2 regions of the Tardiphaga sp. 839_C3_N1_4 genome follow, and region 2 is predicted to be linked to the other one. Evidence: predicted binding sites of a transcription regulator. Region 2 holds the regulator's gene; the other holds the start of a gene.

Region 1 (5,859 bases), 1.2 Mb from region 2:
CGTTTTCGGCGATCTGGCGGATCGGAGCTTCCAGCGCCTTCAGCACGATATTGATACCAGCCTGCACATCGGCGTTCTCGTTGGTGAGACGGCCGACGGCCTTCTTGGCACGCAGCAGCGCAGTGCCGCCACCGGGGACGATGCCTTCCTGAACGGCCGCGCGGGTCGCGTTCAGCGCGTCATCCACGCGATCCTTCTTTTCCTTCACTTCGACTTCGGTCGCGCCGCCGACGCGGATGACGGCAACGCCGCCAGCCAGCTTGGCCAGACGCTCCTGCAGCTTCTCACGGTCGTAGTCCGAGGTGGTTTCCTCGATCTGCGCCTTGATCTGGTTGACGCGGGCCTCAATGGCCGGCTTCTTGCCAGCGCCGTTGACGACGGTGGTGTTTTCCTTGTCGATCACGACCTTCTTGGCGCGGCCGAGCATGGCGAGCGTGACGCTTTCCAGCTTCATGCCGAGATCTTCCGAGACGAGCTGACCGCCGGTCAGGATCGCAAGGTCTTCCAGCATCGCCTTGCGACGATCGCCGAAGCCCGGTGCCTTGACGGCAGCAACCTTGAGGCCGCCGCGCAGGCGGTTGACGACGAGGGTGGCGAGCGCTTCGCCTTCGACGTCTTCAGCGATGATCAGCAGCGGTTTGCCCGACTGCACCACGGCTTCGAGCACCGGCAGCATGGCCTGCAGGCTGGAGATCTTCTTCTCGACGAGCAGGACGTACACGTCCTCGAGCTCGGCGGTCATCTTCTCGGCATTGGTGACGAAGTAGGGCGACAGGTAGCCGCGATCGAACTTCATGCCCTCGACGATGTCGACTTCGGTCTCGAGCGACTTGTTCTCTTCAACCGTGATGACGCCTTCGTTGCCGACCTTCTGCATTGCCTGGGCGATCATCTTGCCGATGGCGGCGTCGCCGTTGGCGGAGATGGTGCCGACCTGAGCGACTTCAGCCGAAGACGCAACCGGCTTGGCGCGCTTGGTGATGTCCTTGATGACGGCGGCGACGGCGATATCGATGCCGCGCTTGAGGTCCATCGGGTTCATGCCGGCAGCAACCGACTTGGCGCCTTCACGGACGATGGCCTGGGCCAGCACGGTGGCGGTGGTGGTACCGTCGCCTGCGGTGTCGTTGGTCTTCGAGGCAACTTCGCGCAGCATCTGCGCGCCCATGTTCTCGAACTTGTCCTCGAGCTCGATCTCCTTGGCGACGGTGACGCCGTCCTTGGTGATGCGCGGAGCGCCGAACGACTTCTCGATCACGACATTGCGGCCCTTCGGACCGAGCGTGACCTTGACGGCGTTGGCGAGAATGTCGACGCCGCGCAGCATGCGATCGCGCGCGTCTCCGGAGAATTTAACGTCTTTGGCTGCCATGTTGATGGTGCTCCAATTTGGGAAGTTTAAAGCTCCGTCATGGCCGGGCTTGTCCCGGCCATCCACGCCTTGCCGAGCTTGCGGCCTAGACGTGGATCACCGGGACAAGCCCGGTGATGACGGCGTGTGGGGAGGCTGAAGCGAGTCGCTTAGGCGATCACGCCCATGATGTCCGACTCCTTCATGATGAGGAGTTCTTCGCCGTCGAGTTTGATCTCGGTGCCCGACCACTTGCCGAACAGAACCTTGTCGCCGACCTTGATGTCGATCGGGATCAGCTTGCCGGCTTCGTCGCGGCCACCAGGGCCCACGCCGACGACTTCGCCTTCAGACGGCTTTTCCTTGGCGCTGTCCGGGATGATGATGCCGCCCTTGGTCTTCTCGTCGGCGACGATGCGCTTGACGACGACGCGGTCGTGCAGCGGGCGGAATTTGGTCTTGGCCATGGGAGTGTCCCTTTAGGGTTTGCGATTTCGTTGCCATCTCGGAGGCGGGCGGGAAACCAGCCGGGACGCTCGGGGCGGCCGGCTCATTCCCTTAGCAATCGCGCTCCGGGAGTGCTAATTGAGCGTCCGGGAAATATGGCCAGACGCTTTTTGAGTCAAGCGAGGCCTTAAGGCCTTGGTGAGGCCAATATAGGATGATCTGGAAACCATAATGGAGAGTCGGCGTAATTCTGCCGACCTCATTGCGCCGTCAGGTGTTTTGCGCTTGGCTGCCGGGACGGGCAGCCGGGGAATTTGCTCTAGGGGATAATATGATCAGGTCACGCTACGCCCGCACGGTTGCCCATCTGGCGATCGTTTCAACTTTGGCGCTGTCATTGGGTGGGTGCGGCACGTCTGGTGGATTGGGCGGGTTCAGCTTTGGGAACTCGCAGCCGACACCGCCGCCGGAGCCCCCGCCGGCGCCGGAACTGCCAGCCTCGATCCGCTCGGAAGAACTCGTCGGCCGCTGGGGTCTGGCGTCCTACATGAATCCCAACGATCGCGTTCGCACCGAGAACGCCGCGCGCGGCCAGTGCAAGCAGCCCTATATCATCGGCCAGGGCGCCACCGGCGGGGTCATCATGCATCTTGCCGACGAGGCAACGCCGCAGGAACTGCGCCTCAAGGGCTCGCCGAGCGGCAAGAACTATATCGGCCCGCCCGGTCCCGCCGGTGGCGAGAAGGATCGCGAGATCGTCTCCTTCGACGGTCGGATTCTCGTCACGCGCTTCATCGACAAGGACGCTGCGGTTCGCTACGGCAACATGGTCTATGTCCGTTGCGCACCCAAGGCCTGACCTGACAAGGCCTGACCTGAGGCGTAAGGCGGGTCCCGCCACTCCCTTGAAGACGTGAACCCATGCACCGATTGCGCGACCTTGTTTTCGGACCGGGCCGCGCGGTCCTTGTGCTGGCATTCACCCAGATCCTGACCTGGGGCATCCTGATCTATCCACCGGTGCTGACCATGCCGCATGTCACGGCGGCGCATGGCTGGTCGCTGGCCTTCGGCATGGCGGGCTTTTCGCTGGGGCTGATCGTATCGGGCCTGCTGTCGCCGGTGGTTGGTGGATTGATCGACCGCCACGGCGGTAATGTCGTCATGGCATCGGGCGCATTGGCCGGTGCCTTGGGCCTCGCTCTATTTTCAGTAGCCGATCATCCCGCGACCTATCTGGCCTGCTGGCTGTTGCTCGGCGCTGCAATGTCTGCGTCGCTCTACGATCCCGCCTTCGCCACGCTGACGCGCATCTTCGGTGCCTCGGCGCGGCGGCAGATCACCTTCGTGACCTTTGCAGGTGGCTTCGCCTCGACGGTCGGCTGGCCGGCGACCCATCTTCTGCTTGAGGCTGTCGGCTGGCGCGGGACGTATCTGACCTTCGCAGCGATCTTCGCCTTTGTCGTTGCGCCGCTTCATGCTTTTGCATTGCCGCGCCACGTCGCCGTCGCGCCTCTGCCCGTGGCGGACGCCGTTGTCGTCCCCCAGCAGGCAACCCTGCGCCCGGAAGGCTGGCCGTTCATCCTGCTGGCGGCGGCGTTCTCGCTTTACAGCTTCATTCTGTCGGGCGTGACGTCGAACCTGCTGGCGCTGCTGGAGCGCGGCGGGCTCAGTGCTGCAACGGCAGTGACCATCGGTGCGATGTTCGGTCCGGCGCAAGTGGCATCGCGGTTGGCAGACTTCATGCTGGCGGGGCGCACCCATCCGCTGTGGATCGCGCGCGGGGCGGTGGTGCTGGTAGTATCGGCCTTCGCAATGCTGGCCTTTGCAGGGATTTCGTTTCCGCTGGCGGCCTTGTTCGCTATCGGCTTCGGCGCGGCCAATGGCGTCATGACCATCGCGCGCGGTGCGCTGCCGCTTCTGATGTTCGGTCCGGTCGGGTATGGGCGCGTCATCGGCCGTATCGCGCGGCCGGCTCTGTTCGTGCAGGCCTTTGCACCGTTCGTGGTGGCATCCGCGGTCGAGACGCTGTCGGACCGCACTGTACTGCTGCTCGGGACGGCGGGAGCGTTGATCGTACTGGTCTGCTTCGTGATGATAAAAACGCCGGGCGTTGCGGCCCGGCGTTAAGTCGTTTCTAACCTTGCGCGCAGGTTTCGGCGTTAGCCGAACAGCGCGTCGATATCGTCCTGCGAAGCGTGGCCGACGTCGCCGTCCAGCTTCGGGCCGTTGAGCAGCTTGTCGTCTTCGCTGCGGTCATCGACCTTGGCCGGCGCATGCGCCTTGATCTCATCGACGCCACCCCAGATGTCCATCATCGCAGTAATGCGGTTTTCGATGAACTTCATCGTGGTCATGACCTTGCTGATGCGCTGGCCGGTGAGGTCCTGGAAGTTACAGGCTTCGAAGATCGCGACGACGTTATCGCCGATCTCCTCCAGCATCTGCTTCTGCTGATCGGGTGAGGTCACCTTGCCGAGCGCTGTCGATGCATTATCGATGGCTTCGGCTGCTGCGAGAATCTGCTGCGTGGCTTCTTCGGTGCCGCCGACGACGGCGCCGAGTTCACCGTTGACCTTCGCCATTTCGTCGCCTTCGAAGCTCTTGCCGTGAAGAACTGCGATTTCCATCTTGGTGCGGGTAATGGCGTCGTGGATCAGATCGAGTTCGATCTTGAGCTTTTCGCACTGCTCGATCTGAGCGCGGTAGGTTGCGAGCAGAGCCTGTGCTTCCGCAACCTGCTGATCGGCGGCGGCGCCGACCTGATCTGTCACGGCGTTGCGGGCCGGCGCTCCCATCTGCGCGCGGATCGCGCGGAGCTCAGCCATGATTTCGCGATGCATTGGCATCGGCTCGCTGCTGCCCACCACTTCATTGGGCATAGGTGCAGTACCGAAAACTTCTTCAATGCGAAATCGCTTGCGACGAACAGACATCAGGTCCCCCAACGTTCAATCAATCCCCCGTTCGTATACCTATGAGTTTAACGTGAAGTTCACGCGGGAACATCGCACCGATAGCCGATAATCGCTGTGCAAACTGTTAGTTAACCATGGGGCTTTCGCGTTCATTCAAAATAAACGCTACCAAATAGAACTGCGCCGTTTGACGACGTGGTGAATCCAAACGGCGATTGTGTTTACCAAACCGAGGCGATTTTAACCTTAAGTCGGAGTGTGCAAAGCGCTTCTCAGGTGAGAACGCGCACGACGAAACAGTGCAGAGTACGTCGATGTTCAGAAAGTTCTCTCTCACGCTTCTTGCCAGCGCATCTTTCATCGCCGCTGGATCGCATCAGACGCTTGCGGTGGAAGCCGCGGCGCAGTTCGCCGAGCCTCCGGTGGTCTATGCGCAGCAGCCGCAGCGCCCGATGCAGCGCACGGCCTATGCCGAACGCTCGCGCATGGGCGGCGGCTTCATCGAGTTTCTGTTCAGCGATGGTCCGGCGCAGCAGGGCCAGCGTTATCAGCAACAGCCGGACTACTCTTACGAGCAGCGCCGCTCGCTGCTGCCGCCGATGGATCCGCAACAACGCGTCTATCGGCAGGAAGAGACGGCAGATCCCGCGCGTCCCACGCTCGATCCCAAGTATCAACCGCAGATGGTCGAATATCAGGGCAGCGAGAGCGCCGGCACCATCGTCGTCGATACGCCGAACAAGTTTCTGTTCCTGGTGCAGGGTGGCGGCAGGGCGATGCGCTACGGCATCGGCGTCGGCCGGCCGGGCTTCACCTGGTCCGGTGTAAAGACGATCACTGCGAAGAAGGAATGGCCGTCATGGACGCCGCCGAAGGAAATGCTGGCGCGCCGTCCTGATCTGCCGCGCTATATGGAAGGCGGTCCGGAAAATCCGCTCGGCGCACGCGCGATGTATCTTGGTTCGACCCTGTACCGTATTCACGGCTCCAACGAGCCATGGACAATCGGCACCAATGTTTCCTCAGGCTGCATCCGCATGCGCAACGAGGACGTCATCGATCTCTATGGCCGCGTCGGCGTCGGCGCCCGGGTTGTCGTGATCTGATTGATCTCCCGTCACATGAAAACGGCCGCTCGTGAGA
Region 2 (5,859 bases):
GTAAGGCCAGCCTTTGCCCTGCAAAACAAAACCAGCGGCAAAGCCGGCCGAGGTCACCAGTAGCAAAACGAACGGACCATCGACGCCGACGCGCCGTTTGAGCACCACAGCCGCGAGCAGCGCGGTGGCCCACAGTGCCACTGCCGGCTTTTCCAGCAGCATCATGACCGGCTGCTGCACCTGAAGATAAACATCGCGAACCATCGGCCCGATTACCGTTAGGAATTCCGGAAACAGCACAATGACGACGGCGGCGTAGAGCGCCAGCGCGACGGCGAGCGCCAGATATTCCGGCCGCAGCAGGACGCGCCACGATAACCGCGTGGAGACAGCCTCCGCGACCAGCGCGCCGAGCAGGGCGATCGCGAAATAGGGCTTGAACGACAGCGCAATCGCCGCGCCGATGCCGGCTGCGATGGCCGCGGGCCATGATGGTGCGCTGTGCTTTACGCGGCCCGCCAATACAGCCAGCATCGGCAGCATGGCGATCAGCGCAATATGTTCGCGCTGACCGAAAGTCTGCGTCGGCAGCACGGCCAGCAGTGCAACTGCCAGCAGCGCCAGCGGCCAGCCTTGCGCGACACTGAGAACCGACGCGCGCGACAGAATGCGGGCGCTGAGCAGCAGCGACATGGCGACGCCGATGAAGACCAGCGCATCGGTCACGCGCTCCGCAGCCAGCCCAAGTGCGCGGGCGATGGCGATCCCCGGCAGATAGGCCAGGACGGCCATCGGCGGATTGGTCTCGATGATATCGATATAGAGGCGCTGACCGTCGAGTACGCGCTCGCCGACAGTCAGAAGCCAGCTTACATCCGTATTGGCCGCGAGAATGTGACGCAGCACAATCGCCACGATCAGCAGTGCGACGACGGCGAGCCACGGAAGGATGCGGCTTCGCTGCAGCGTCCGCCCGGGCAGAACAGTACTTGCGGTTTCGCCCGGCGTGGTGGCGCGCATCACGGCATCCTCTTCAGGATGTCGATGCCGTCGATGGTCTGCACCAGGGCATAGGGCTTCAGGAGCTGCGCCAGCTCCGGATCAGCTTGCGCCCAAGCGCTCCAGTCGGCTTCGCGATCGTCAATCAGCACCACATCCGGCGGCATCTTGCGAATATCATCGACCAACCCATTTCGCTCAGCCGCCAGATACGCATCGAAACGTGCTGATGTTGCAGCGTCGATCGTCCGCTCCAGACGAGCGCGGCGGACGATCTCCCGGATCGACAGCGCCTCCTGACGTGACACCCAGACACCGCCAACATTGCGCACGAGCGGATGTGCAATCGTCGCCGCCCCACCCAACATGATGATCTTCGGACGCTGCAGTCCAAGCTTTACCACAGCATCTTGAAGTGCACGCACATCGACGCTGGCCTTGAACCAGAAGCAGGCACTCACGAGGAGCGCCACAGCGGCGACCGACGAACCGACCTGCAAGCGCGGCCCATGCTGCCGTGCGCGATCGATCGTTGCGACGGCATAACCAAACGCCATCAGCGCCAGCGCCACCATCGGGTAGGCGTGATAGTTATAACCCCTGCTTTGAACGAAATAGGACATCGCAAAGCCAAGCGAGCTAGCCAGGAGCACGACAAGAGCCGGGTCTGCTGAACGCCGACTCTGTAACAGCAGTGTGGCGAATACGGCAACCAACCATAACGTCGTCGCACCGCCCAGCGCGAGCGCCAGCCACGACGACGTCAGCAGCCGATACACGTCGCTGGCAACAGGATAGATCACGGTGAAATAGGCGGGGAAGGCCACGTAGACCCACAGTGCATAGGCCACCACCAGTGCGCTGGCGATCCAGTTCTCCGGCGCGAAAACAATCCTCCACTGCCGTGCATTGGTCGCCGCCGCGATAACGGCTGTACCGACGCCGAACGCGAAATACGGCTTGAAGCACATAGTGATAGCAGCACTGATGCCGGCGATGACAACCACGCCAGGCGGGATTATCTCGCCATCGGCGCGGCGGATCAGGACCGCCAGCGCGGGTAACAAAAACAGCAAGGCGAGATGTTCGCGCTGGCCGAAGTCGTACATTGGCAAGATGCCGAGCAACGCGATCGCACAAACCGCCAGCGGAGCAGCGGCGACGCGCCCGGGGATGCGCGAGTTGTGCAGCAGCTGCCATGTCACCGCCATCGACCCTGCGATGAGGCCGAATACCAGCACGAGCGTCATGAGCTCGGCGCGCAATCCCAGAAGCCGTCCCAGTACCACGGCGATAATATTGACCGCCCCGGCCATCGGGGGGTTAATCTCAAGAATATCGAGATAAAGACGCTGACCATCGAGCACGCGTTCGCAGACGATCAACAACCAGCTGACATCGACATTAAACGGCAGCACCGCGCGCAGCCCGACGGCCATCGCGCAGACGAGAGCGCCGGCGATCAGCCAGATGGCCGCAAGCCGCGTCCGAGGCGTGGTCGCGCCGCCGAGTTGCAAACCGGCATCGATCATCATGCACTTATTCTTTCGGCCAATACCATCGCTACGCTAGGAGAGCTGCGTTAAAAAGCCATTGCGCGGGTCTGCGAGACACCGCCGCACCATCCATATCGAGCCGCCTTTACGGAAGCGCCTAGACCTGATTTGCTGCAGAAATTCTGACAGGAGATGTTGCGATGTTCGATAGACGTCAGCTTCTTGTGGGACTTGGTGCGCTAACAGCGGCCGGCATGGCGCCCAAGGCGCTCGAAGCGGCAGGCAAGGTCAGCCTCGATCGTACATCCGTGTTGCTGGTGATCGACGTGCAGAACTGCTTCCTGCCCGGCGGCAGCCTAGCCGTGAAGGACGGCGATAAGGTCGTGCCGATCATCAACGCCATCGCGAAGAAATTCGCCGACGTGGTGATGACGCAGGACTGGCACACGCCCGGCCATATCTCCTTCGCATCCAGCCATAGCGGCAAGAAGCCGTTTGAGACCCTTGAGGTGAAATACGGCAAGCAGGTGCTGTGGCCGGATCACTGCGTGCAGGGCACTGAAGGAGCCGCCCTCTCGAAGGATCTCGCCATCCCGCATACCGAGCTGATCCTGCGCAAGGGCTTCAACAAGGACGTCGACAGCTATTCGGCCTTCACCGAGGCCGACGGGAAGACCACCACCGGTCTCGCCGCCTATCTGAAAGCCCGCAAATTGCAGCGCGTGTTCATCGCCGGTCTCGCCACTGACTTCTGTGTCGCGTGGTCGGCGCTCGATGCGCGAAAGGCAGGTTTCGATGTCTATGTGATCGAGGACGCCTGCCGCGGCATCGACACGCAGGGCTCGCTGGCCAAAGCCTGGGCCGACATGAACAAGGCCGGCGTGAAGCGGATTCAGTCGGGCGATCTGGCGGCTTGACCCATACTCTCATTGTCATCGCCCGACTTGAGCGCACAACTGCGCGCTGGGTTCGGGCGACCCAGTAAGACCGGCGCTTGTGATCACTCACTGAGACCAGCGTGTACTGGCTCACCCGCTTTCGCGGGTGATGACAGCCAGAGGCGCTGTTACTCCGATGCAGCAGGTGCCGCCTTGGCCCCACCCTTCGATACGCCAACCAGCGCCGGGCGCAGCACGCGCTCGCCAATGGTATAACCGGCCTGCACGACCTGAACCACGGTTCCCGCAGGCACCGAGGCATCCGGCACTTCGTACATGGCTTGCTGGAAATTCGGATCGAACTTCTCGCCGGACGGATCGAACTTCTTCACGCCGTTCTTTTCCAGCGTGTTGAGCAGCGAGCGCTCGGTGAGTTCCACGCCTTCGAGCAGCGCCTTCAGGCCCGGATCGGCGGCGGCCTTGGTGTCGGCAGGCACGGCATCGAGGGCGCGCTGCAGGCTGTCGGCGATATCGAGCACTTCGCGCGCGAAATTGGCGATCGCATAGGTGCGTCCGTCGGCGACTTCCTTCTGGGTCCGTTTGCGCAGATTTTCCATCTCCGCCAGCGTGCGCAGCATCTTGTCGCGCGCGTCCGCAGCTTCCTTGGTCAGGGCCTCGACCGAATTCGGTTCCGGATCGTCCGGCATGATGTAGGGCTTGGAGACCACCGGATCGGCGGCCGCTGCCGTCTTGTCCTGATTGTCGTTCTGCCCATTGGAATCAGTCATCACGCTGCCTTCTTTAAAACACGCCAAAATGGTGGGATTGCTGAGCGGGATATCGGGGTTTGAGCGCCGAAAATCAAGCGCAACCGGCCGGATTCGGCCGATCGTCAGCCGCCGAGCATGCGGCTGACGATGCGCGCCGCGTAATCTACCATCGGGATCACCCGCGCATAGTTCAGCCGGGTCGGGCCGATGACACCGAGAACGCCGACAATATGGCCGGCGCCATCGCTGTAGGGCGCAATGATCGTGGACGAGCCGGACAGCGAGAACAGTTTGTTTTCCGAGCCGATGAAGATGCGGACACCTTCGGCCGTCTCCGCCCGACCGAGAAGGTCGATCACCTCGCGCTTGGCTTCGAGATCGTCGAACAGGAGGCGAACGCGTTCAAGATCCTCCAGCGCATGGAGATCCTCGAGCAGATTGGCCTGGCCGCGCACGATCAGCTGCCGATCGTCCTTCTCGCCACCCGACCAGCTGGCAATGCCGGCGGCAATCACCTTCTGGGTCAGTTGATCGAGCTCGATCTGGTTCTGGGTCAGTGCCGTTTCCAGTTCCAACCGGGCCTCAGCCAGCGTGCGGCCGCGAATCCGGGCATTGAGGAAGTTCGACGCCTCGTTCAGCGCCGACGACGGCACCCCCGGCGGCAGGGTCAGCACGCGGTTTTCGACCTGGCCATCCTCGGCGACCAGCACGACCAGCGCCTTTTCGGGTTCCAGACGGACGAATTCGATGTGTTTTAGCCGCACATTGGACTTGGCGGTCAGAACCACCGCCGCCGCGCGGGTTAGCCCGGACAGCTGCGTCAGCGCCTCGCCGAGCGCCGCCTCCACGGTCTGCGAGCGCCCCACCGAGGATAATTGCTGCTGGATCGACTGCCGCTCCGGCTCGGTGAGGTCACCGACCTGCATCAAGGCATCGACGAAAAACCGCAGTCCGAGTTCGGTCGGAAGCCGTCCTGCTGACGTATGCGGCGCATAGATGAGGCCGAGCTGCTCCAGGTCCGACATCACGTTGCGAACCGAGGCCGGCGACAGCGGAACCGTGATCAGGCGCGAGATGTTGCGGGAACCCACGGGTTCGCCGGTGGCGAGATAGCTCTCGACGATCTGCCGGAAGATCTCACGCGATCGCTCATTGAGCTGGGCGAGCCCGGCATGCGGCGAAATCAGGCCGATCGGATCGTGATGGACCACAGGGTACTCCTTGAGGATCTAATCTGTCGCTCCGGCGGGCCGGATACAAGCACCATTGCGGTTGTGGAACCTGCCCTGCCCTTGCCGCTGCGCTCCGTGGCCCCTAAAAGCACCGCGAACAGGCTTTCTCTGGACATTTGGAAGGATTTTCTCATGCGGCCAAGCCGTCGTGCGCCCGATGAACTGCGCGCCGTGTCGCTGGAACGCGGCGTGGTCAAATATGCCGAAGGCTCCTGCATGGTGAAATTCGGCGACACCCATGTGCTGGTAACCGCCACGCTGGAAGAGCGCCTGCCGCCATGGCTCAAGGGCCAGGGCCGCGGCTGGGTCACCGCCGAATACGGCATGCTGCCCCGTGCCACGCTGGAACGCACCCGCCGCGAAGCCGCATCCGGCAAGCAGGGCGGCCGCACCGTCGAGATCCAGCGCCTGATCGGCCGCTCGCTCCGCGCTGCCGTCGACCTCGAAGCACTCGGCGAACGCCAGATTACCATCGACTGCGACGTGATCCAGGCCGACGGTGGCACCCGCACAGCGTCGATCACCGGCGCATGGGTTGCGCTGG

What was found. Region 2 encodes HrcA, which represses chaperone genes, less so after heat shock. Its sites were predicted from a motif close to GTTAGCACTCNCNNNNNGNGAGTGCTAAC; they were not measured.
Region 1: AB8A38_RS13785 (co-chaperone GroES) is a predicted target of HrcA. The motif match lies at 1,909-1,937, and genes of this name have one in related genera.

What each region holds. Positions count from the first base shown of each region.
Region 1 covers NZ_JBPWQD010000001.1:2,863,456-2,869,314, reverse strand. The annotation lists gene groL (chaperonin GroEL) at 1-1,372, opposite strand, end outside; gene AB8A38_RS13785 (co-chaperone GroES) at 1,522-1,818, opposite strand; gene AB8A38_RS13780 (hypothetical protein) at 2,130-2,657, shown strand; gene AB8A38_RS13775 (MFS transporter) at 2,720-3,928, shown strand; gene AB8A38_RS13770 (protein phosphatase CheZ) at 3,961-4,734, opposite strand; gene AB8A38_RS13765 (L,D-transpeptidase) at 5,031-5,822, shown strand.
Region 2 covers NZ_JBPWQD010000001.1:4,036,889-4,042,747, forward strand. The annotation lists gene AB8A38_RS19295 (hypothetical protein) at 1-960, opposite strand, end outside; gene AB8A38_RS19300 (hypothetical protein) at 960-2,474, opposite strand; gene pncA (bifunctional nicotinamidase/pyrazinamidase) at 2,636-3,352, shown strand; gene grpE (nucleotide exchange factor GrpE) at 3,502-4,101, opposite strand; gene hrcA (heat-inducible transcriptional repressor HrcA) at 4,206-5,294, opposite strand; gene rph (ribonuclease PH) at 5,448-5,859, shown strand, end outside.